Regions from separate parts of the Algibacter sp. Ld11 genome, predicted to be linked through region 2. Evidence: riboswitches for the same ligand, from Rfam matches in the RefSeq annotation. Region 2 holds a riboswitch; the other holds the start of a gene.
What was found. A riboswitch is a leader RNA that binds a small molecule or an ion and turns the genes downstream of it on or off. The one in region 2 is predicted to bind thiamine pyrophosphate.
Positions count from the first base shown of each region.

Region 1 (4,778 bases), on a different contig from region 2:
AAACGGAAAATCGAAAATTGGTTGTTTTGGATTATAGGCGATATTATTTCGGTGCCGCTATATTTTTATAAAGGTTTTACATTTACAAGTTTTCAATATTTTGTATTTACAATTATTGCCATTTATGGCTATTTAGCATGGAAGAAAAATATAGACAAGTCCCTTCAAACTGTATAAAAGTTGTTTTGTTTGGTCCAGAATCTTCTGGAAAAACAACACTATCGCGACAATTGGCGCGCTATTATAATTCCATTTGGGTTCCTGAGTTTGCTCGTGATTATCTACAAGATAAGTGGAATAATGAACGAAAAACATGCGAAGCCGAAGATTTGTTGCCTATAGCTGCAGGACAAATGGTTCTTGAAAATAGGTTAGCGTTAAAAACAGATTCTGTATTAATTTGCGATACCGATTTGTTAGAAACTAAGGTATACTCAGAACAATGTTATAAAAAAACCTGTGATCCCTTACTTAAAAAATTTGCTATAGAAAATACTTACGATTTGTATTTTTTGACTTATATTGATACGCCTTGGGAAGCAGACGATTTACGAGATAAACCAGAGGAGAGATTAGAGATGTTTAATGCTTTTCAAAATGAATTAATAATTAATAAACGACCATATGTGTTGTTAAAAGGCGATAAAAAAACGCGTCTTGCAACAGCCATTAAGCATATAGATCAACTTTTAAATAAAAAATAATGTTTTCTGAACAAGATATTTTACAGATTAAAAATAAAGGTATAACTGAAAAACAAGTTGAAGGACAAGTTTCTCGAATAAAAAACGGGATGTCTTATTCCAATTTAATTGCAGCTGCCAATATTGGTAGTGGCATTGAAAGTTATACACCCGATAAAAGTCGTGAGTATATTGCACTTTTCGAAGCTAGGAAAAACGACTTAAATATTGTGAAATTTGTACCAGCTTCTGGTGCAGCAACGCGCATGTTTAAGTTTTTATTTCAGTTTTTAAAGAAATACGATCCAAACAGAGAATCTATAGAAACTTATATAGAAAGTACGAACGATATTTTAATTGAAACTTTTGTTAAAGGCATTCGAAAGTTTCCTTTTTATGATGAAGTTTTAAAGGAAATTAAATCTGTAAAAGCTAATGTAGATAGTTTAAGCACAGGAGAACTTTGCATAGAGTTTGTTAAAGCTATGCTAGATGAATCTCGATTAAATTATAGTTTTTTTCCAAAAGGGTTGTTGCCCTTTCATACCTATCAAACGGGAACTATAACAGCTTTTCATGAGCATTTATTAGAATCTACTTTATACGCTTCTTCTAACAATAAAGCAAATTTACATTTTACAGTTTCAGAAAAGCATCATAAATATTTTAATACAGAATTAGATAAAATTAAAAATGCTTTAGAGGAAAAAACAAACACCTCGTTTAATGTTTCCTTTTCATATCAAAAAGAAGAAACAGAAACATTAGCCTTAACAACAACTAATGAAATTTATAGACAAGACGATGGTTCTATTCTATTTAGACCAGCAGGTCATGGTGCTTTGTTAGAAAATTTAAATGATTTAGATAGTGATGTTATTTTTATTAAAAACATCGATAATATTGTTGTTTTCGAGAATAATAAGAAAGTATCCGAGTATAAAAAAATGCTTGCAGGTGTTTTAATTGAAGTACAAGAGCGTGCGTTTAAATTCTTAGAAGAATTGGATAAAGACGAGGTTTCAGAAGCAGAATTGCTTGCTATAGCAATGTATGTTTCAAAAAAAATGAATGTATCTTTGATTGACGATTTTGATGATTTTTCTTCCGAAGAAAAGAAAAACTATTTAAAAAGTAAGTTGAATAAACCTATTCGTGTTTGCGGTATGGTTAAAAATGAAGGTGAACCTGGTGGTGGTCCATTTTGGGTAAAAGACTACAATGGTGAGGTGTCTTTACAAATTGTGGAGTTTGCTCAAATAGATATTGCCAATGATTCTCAATCTAAAATTGTAGAAAATGCAACACATTTTAATCCAACCGATTTGGTTTGTGGTGTTAAAGATTATAAAGGCGAAAAGTTCAATTTACTAGAATATGTAGATCCAGAAGCTGCTTTTATTACCATGAAAACACAAAACGGAACCGATATTCAAGCTTTAGAACTTCCCGGTTTATGGAATGGAAGTATGGCAGATTGGATCACTGTTTTTGTTGAGGTGCCTTTAAATACTTTTAGCCCAGTTAAAACGGTTAACGATCTTTTAAAACCGGAACATCAAGGGTAATATGTTTAGTGAGGCCGCATTATTTCAAGAATTACAATTTAAAGCAGTAAGAAGCTCTGGTGCGGGCGGGCAACATGTAAATAAAGTGTCTTCCAAAATCGAGCTGAGTTTTGATTTAGTAAATTCGATGGTTTTTTCTGAAACACAAAAAGAGCGTCTGTTGGTTAAACTGCAACATCGTTTAACCAATAGCGGCGTACTTTTAATGCAATGTGGCGAGAGTAGAAGTCAGCATAAAAATAAAGACCTTATTATAAAACGTTTTTTTACTCTTATTAAAGCGTCGCTTGTTATTCCTAAAAAACGTATTCGAACCAAAGTACCAAAATCGGTTATTAGAAAACGATTAAAAAATAAAAAGAACATTTCTGACAAAAAAGCAAATAGGCGTAAACCAGATATAGAATGAAAAGAATTATTTCATTCTATACGGTTAATTCTAAATTGTTAATTACTTTTGCAGCGTTCTCAAAAAAGGGGTGCCTAATATCGGCTGAGATCATACCCATTGAACCTAGAACAGGTAATGCTGTTTAGGAAATCTTACATCATGTAAATGTTGTAAATAGTTATGCTTGGCTTGTCTGAGTATTTCGGAAACTAATTAATTTTTTAAAGAATAATGACCTCTTTTTATTCGATTATAAATATAGTCGTAATGAAAAACAATTTTCTTTTTTTAGCACTTCTAGTGTTATCAATGTGTGCTAATGCACAACAAAATCCTGTGCAACAAGATTCTACTAAAACAGAAACCCTCGATGAGGTTTTAGTAAAGGCAGTGCGTGTAAGTGCCGATTCGCCAATTACACACTCCAATCTTTCTAAAGAAGAACTTGCAAAACGTAATTTAGGGCAAGATATTCCTACGCTTATTAACTTTTTACCATCTGTAGTTACTACAAGTGATGCTGGGGCGGGTATTGGTTATTCAAGTATTCGTGTGCGTGGTACCGATGGAACACGCGTTAATGTTACTATTAATGGGATTCCTTATAACGATCCCGAAAGTCAGGGCACATTTTTTGTGAATTTAGGCGATTTTGCATCGTCTACAGAGAGTTTACAGTTGCAGCGTGGTGTTGGTACATCAACCAATGGTTCTGGTGCTTTTGGAGCGAGTTTAAACTTGTTAACCGATGCGTATTCTGATGAAGCTTCAGGTGAAATTTCTAATAGTTTTGGAAGTTTTGGCACACGAAAGCATACCGTGAAACTAAGTACAGGCTTGCTGAATGATCATTTTGAAATTTCTGGTCGTTTTTCAAAATTAAAATCCGATGGTTATGTAGATCGCGCTTTTACCGATCTAAAATCTTATTTCTTACAAGGAATTTATAAGGATGGTAACACCTTAATAAAAGCTTTAACTTTTGGAAATGAAGAGCGTACCTACCAAGCTTGGTATGGCTTAACTGCCGATGAACTTAAAGAAAATCGTAGACAAAACCCATATACTTATGATAATGAAACCGATAATTACTGGCAGGATCATTACCAATTGCATTGGAATGAACGTTTTGATAATAACTGGTCTACCAACTTAGGTTTAAACTATACTAAGGGAAAAGGGTATTTTGAGCAGTATAAATCTGAAGAATCTGCTGCCGATTTTAATAATTTAATAGAAGAAGACTCTGATGTAATTGTGCGTCGTTGGTTGGATAATAATTTCTACATTGTTAATGCCAATGTTACTTATAAGAATAACATAGTTGAAGTGATTTCTGGATTGTCATACAGTTCTTATGATGGCGATCATTTTGGAGAAGTTATTTGGGGTAGTGATTTAGCTGCAAATGCAAATATTAGAGATCATTATTACGATGGTGATGCTACTAAAAATGATTTTAGTGTGTTCTCTAAGGCAACCGTTAGATTTAGTGATCAACTTATTGGTTTTTTAGATTTACAAGGTCGTTTTGTAGATTATAAAACAGGCGGATTAAATTCTGATCGTATTGATTTTAATACCGATGCTAGTTTTAGTTTCTTTAACCCTAAAGTAGGTTTAACTTATAAAAACTCTGAGTTTAGTAGTTTTTACACGTCGTTTGCTGTGGCGAATAGAGAACCTAATCGCGATGATTTTGAAGCTGGAGTTACCAAAAATGAAACACTTAGAGATATTGAGTTAGGTTGGCGTTTTAATCAAAATAAGGTAAGTGTAAATTCTAATTTATACTACATGTTTTATAAAAATCAATTGGTTTTAACAGGAGAACTTGACGATGTTGGAAGCCCTATTAGAGCAACCAGTGGTAAAAGTTATAGACTAGGGTTAGAAGTTGATGCTAATATTCAGTTTAGTAAAAAGTTTAGCGTAGCTGCTAATTTCGCCTTGAGCACTAATAAAAACAAAAACTTTAATTCGTCTATAAATGGTGAAGTGGTCGATTTAGGGAGTACGAATATTTCGTTTTCACCTGAAGTTGTTGTGGGTAGTGCTATTAACTTTTCTCCTATAGAAAATTTGCAACTATCACTTTTAAGTAAGTTTGTTGGCAAGCAATATATGGGGAATATT
Region 1 covers NZ_JBISHH010000023.1:120,860-125,637, reverse strand. The annotation lists gene pnuC (nicotinamide riboside transporter PnuC) at 1-177, shown strand, start outside; gene ACJJV4_RS09945 (AAA family ATPase) at 138-704, shown strand; gene ACJJV4_RS09940 (DUF4301 family protein) at 704-2,251, shown strand; gene arfB (alternative ribosome rescue aminoacyl-tRNA hydrolase ArfB) at 2,253-2,660, shown strand; TPP riboswitch at 2,717-2,808, shown strand; gene ACJJV4_RS09930 (TonB-dependent receptor) at 2,910-4,778, shown strand, end outside.
Region 1: linked by a shared signal. The riboswitch ahead of ACJJV4_RS09930 (TonB-dependent receptor) and the one ahead of thiS (sulfur carrier protein ThiS) in region 2 are both predicted to bind thiamine pyrophosphate.

Region 2 (4,778 bases):
TATTTAAACAACTTGGCGAAGAACGAAAAAACGTTTCCCCAAAGTATATCTTTAGAAAAAGAAAGCAGAATTATCGTTATTTCAGGCCCAAACGCCGGGGGTAAAAGTATTACTCTAAAAACGGTAGGCTTACTACAAGTAATGCTTCAAAGTGGTATGCTTATTCCTGTACACGAGAGAAGTACAGTAACATTATTTGATAGAATTTTAAGTGACATTGGAGATAACCAATCTATAGAAAACCATTTAAGCACCTACAGTTATCGCTTAAAACAAATGAATTATTTCCTGAAGAAGTGCAACAAAAACACGCTTTTTTTAATAGATGAATTTGGAACCGGAAGTGATCCAGAGCTTGGTGGCGCTCTAGCAGAAACCTTTTTAGAAGAATTTTATCATCGTGAAGCTTTTGGAATAATCACTACACACTATTCCAATTTAAAAATTTTAGCAAACGAAATGCCGCACATGTTAAACGCAAACATGTTGTTTGATGAGCGCACACTCGAACCACTTTATAAACTTGTAATCGGACAAGCAGGAAGTAGTTTTACTTTTGAAGTCGCACAGAAAAACGGTATTCCATATAGTTTAATAAATCGTGCAAAAAAGAAAATTGAGCGCAGTAAAGTCCGTTTCGATGCTACTATCGCGAAACTCCAAAAAGAACGTTCTAAACTCGAAAAAACAGGACAATCTCTAAAAGAGAATGAAAAGAAAAAGGGTGAAGAAGCCGATAAACTAGAAGAAATAAACACCAAAATACAGAAAAAGCTAGAAAGTTATCAAGAACTTTACGATAGCAACCAGCGCCTTATATACTTAGGACAAAAAGTAAACGATATTGCTGAAAAATTCTTTAACAACAAGCAGAAAAAAGAATTGATGGGCGAATTGTTTAAAGTAGTTCAAATAGAAAATTCTAAACGCAAACGCGTAACTGTTAAAGAGAAAAAGAAAGTAAAGGCGAAAGAAATTCAAGTAAAAAAAGAAGTTGAAAAGAAGGTTGAAGTGATTCGCGAGAAGAAAAAAGAAGCGAAACAAAAAGCTGTTGAAGTTCCAAAACCAAAAGCTATTATCCGTTTAGGAGATCGTGTACGTATGGAAGATGGCCGAGCTGTTGGAACTGTAGATAAAATCGAAAAAAATAAAGCCGTTGTTAATTATGGCATTTTTACAACTAATGTGAGTATTGATCAATTGGAATTAGTAGAACATATTAAGAAGTGATAATCTGTATAAAAAAGATGAACACTTATATTTTAAAGGATAAATTTTTATCACCATTATTAATAACGCTATTTTATACTTTTTTTTACATTGGCAAAAGTAAAGATTTGGTATTCTTTAGTATCTTTTTTTTAATCATTCTTACTGTAGTTTTCATTGTGCATTACTTCAAAACGGATCTTTATATTCAAAATTTTTCAATAATAAACAACACCGTAGAAATCAAATATCAAAGGAATTTCTCTAACAATAATATAAAATCGTTCTTATCAAATTCTAAAATAATTAAATCCATCTCCTTTAATTCCAAATCATTTTTAGACGTATCGCATACTATTTCCATTAAATATATAGATAAAAATGGATTACACTTAAAAAAGGTTTTTAAAACAAATAATGATAATACATTTACTCGTATTATATCTAACTTACAAAATGAAATAAAACAATCTCAATCTTTGTAGTATAATCTGTCATTGTTTTACATATATTTGTAGAGTAGACTTTAGGAGTAATTAATTATTTTAATAATTAGTTTGAGAAATATCCTTAGAACCTGATTTGGTTAATACCAACGGAGGGAAAAGTTAACAGTGTCCGCACTGCCTTTTTTCAAATTCCAATAACTTTTATTGTTTACAAAAATGGTTGACTAAACTTAATTAGTCCACACAAACTATTTTTATATGATAAGCATAAAAGTAAACAGCACACCACATCAATTTCATAAAGAGGATGCTCTCGAGCATATTCTAAAAAAGTTAGAAATCCCCACTAACGGCATTGCGCTTGCCGTAAACCAAAACATTATTTCTAAAACCGATTGGCATACTACAACGCTCAATGATGGCGACCAAGTACTAATTATAAAAGCCACTCAAGGCGGTTAGAACCAACCTCTACAGATATATTTACACGGAATTAAAACATAATTTATTAACAGTTGCAAGCTATCAAATAAATAATCATGAAGAAAAAAGACACGGCACCAAAACAAAACGGAATTACAAGACATCCATTCCCTAATTCAAAGAAAATTTACGTAAAAGGAAAAATTCATCCGCAAATTAAAGTAGCCATGCGTGAGATTTCTTTAAGCGACACTACAGATTCGATGACTAAAAATAAAACACCAAACGAACCTGTAACCGTTTACGATACCTCTGGCCCATACACCGATCCAAATAAAACTATCGATGTTCACAGTGGTATAGAACGTATTCGTGAAAATTGGATTCTAGAACGTGGTGATGTAGAGCAACTCGATGGTTTTTCTTCAAAATATTGTAATGAACGTTTAAACGATAAAAGCTTAGATCACATGAGATTTTCGCTTCTAAAAAAACCGTTACGTGCCAAAAATGGACAAAACGTAACGCAACTTCATTATGCTAAAAAAGGCATTATCACTCCAGAAATGGAATACATCGCCATTCGTGAAAACCAGCGAATCGATGAAATGACCGAGATAAGAAAACAACATAAAGGCGAGCATTTTGGAGCGTCAATTCCAGATAAAATCACTCCAGAATTTGTACGTTCTGAAGTTGCAAGAGGTCGTGCAGTAATCCCTTCTAACATTAATCATCCAGAAGCCGAACCTATGATTTTAGGTAGAAACTTCTTAGTAAAAATTAATGCCAATATTGGTAACTCTGCCACAACCTCATCTATTGAAGAAGAAGTAGAAAAAGCTGTTTGGGCTTGCCGTTGGGGAGCCGATAATATTATGGATTTATCCACAGGGCAGAACATTCATGAAACCCGCGAATGGATAGTGCGTAACTCACCAGTTCCCGTTGGTACCGTGCCAATTTATCAAGCCTTAGAAAAAGTAAATGGCGTTGCCGAAGATCTAACTTGGGAAATTTTCCGTGATACTTTAATAGAACAAGCCGAACAAGGTGTCGATTATTTCACTATACATGCTGGCGTTTTATTGCGTTACGTACCTATGACGGCAAAACGTGTTACCGGTATTGTATCTCGTGGTGGTTCCATTATGGCAAAATGGTGTTTAGCACACCATAAAGAAAGTTTCCTTTACACGCATTTCGAAGATATTTGCGAAATTTTAAAACAATACGATGTTGCCTTTTCACTTGGTGATGGTCTGCGTCCAGGCTCGGTTGCCGATGCTAACGACGAGGCGCAGTTTGCAGAATTAGAAACTCTGGGTGAGTTAACGCAAATAGCTCGCAAGCACGAAGTGCAATGTTTTATAGAAGGTCCTGGTCACGTGCCCATGCACATGATTAAAGAAAATATGGAGAAACAAATTGAAGTCTGCGACGAGGCGCCTTTCTATACTTTAGGCCCTTTAACAACAGATATTGCTCCTGGTTACGACCACATTACCTCAGGTATTGGTGCCGCTATGATTGGATGGTTCGGTTGCGCGATGCTCTGCTACGTTACACCAAAAGAACACTTAGGCCTACCAAACAAAGAAGATGTTCGCGTTGGTGTAGTAACCTATAAGTTAGCGGCGCATGCAGCCGATTTAGCAAAAGGTCATCCGGGCTCACAACACCGAGACAATGCTTTGAGCATGGCACGTTTCGAGTTTAGATGGGAAGATCAATTTAATCTAGGCCTAGATCCAGAGCGTGCTCGAGAATATCACGACGAAACGCTCCCTGCCGAAGGTGCTAAAATTGCACACTTTTGTTCGATGTGTGGTCCAAAATTTTGTTCCATGAAAATTTCACAAGAAGTTCGTGATTTTGCCGCCGAAAACGACATTGTAAATAACGAAGTTATTGCCAAAGGGTTCGAAGAAAAATCGAAAGAATTCATAGAAAAAGGATCCGAAGTGTATCTTTAACAAATAATTTGGGAGTTCCCGTGCTTTTTCGCAAAAGCACGGTCGGGCTTTCCGTTACAATCTTTTGTAAAAAAGCAAAAGGATTTTCACTGCAATCCCTAACTCGAAACAACTAATGATCGTTTTAATAGCACCAGAACAAGACATTCCAAACGAAATAAATATACTAAACCAGTTATTTAAAAATGGCTTAGAATATTATCATTTTAGAAAACCCGATAAAAACTACAAAGAACATATTACCTATTTAAACCAAATAGATACGCAATATCACAACCGTATTGTAGTCCATTATCATCATGAGTTAATTAACGAATTCAATTTAAAAGGCATTCATTTTCAAGAACAAAAGCGAATAGATCATATCGATAATCCTGGGCAATATTTTAAGAGTCTAAACATGTATGGAAAAACCATTAGTTCTTCTTTTCACGATCCAAAAACATTACAAGATTGTAATTTCGAATTCGATTATCACCTTTTAAGCCCCGTATTTACTTCTATTTCAAAAGTAGGATACGAAGGCAAAGGTTTCGACGTTAATCATATCGATAAATTTATTGTTGGTATGGGAGGCATTAATCCAGATACTGTAGCCCAAACTTTTAAACTTGGCTTTAAAGGTATAGGTGTTTTAGGCGGTGTTTGGAACTCAAAAACTCCAGTAGAAAGCTTCATAGAATTAACAACAACCTATAATACTATTATTCGATGAAAAACA
Region 2 covers NZ_JBISHH010000022.1:20,007-24,784, reverse strand. The annotation lists gene ACJJV4_RS08250 (endonuclease MutS2) at 1-1,230, shown strand, start outside; TPP riboswitch at 1,728-1,830, shown strand; gene thiS (sulfur carrier protein ThiS) at 1,917-2,120, shown strand; gene thiC (phosphomethylpyrimidine synthase ThiC) at 2,198-4,057, shown strand; gene ACJJV4_RS08235 (thiamine phosphate synthase) at 4,173-4,772, shown strand; gene ACJJV4_RS08230 (hydroxymethylpyrimidine/phosphomethylpyrimidine kinase) at 4,769-4,778, shown strand, end outside.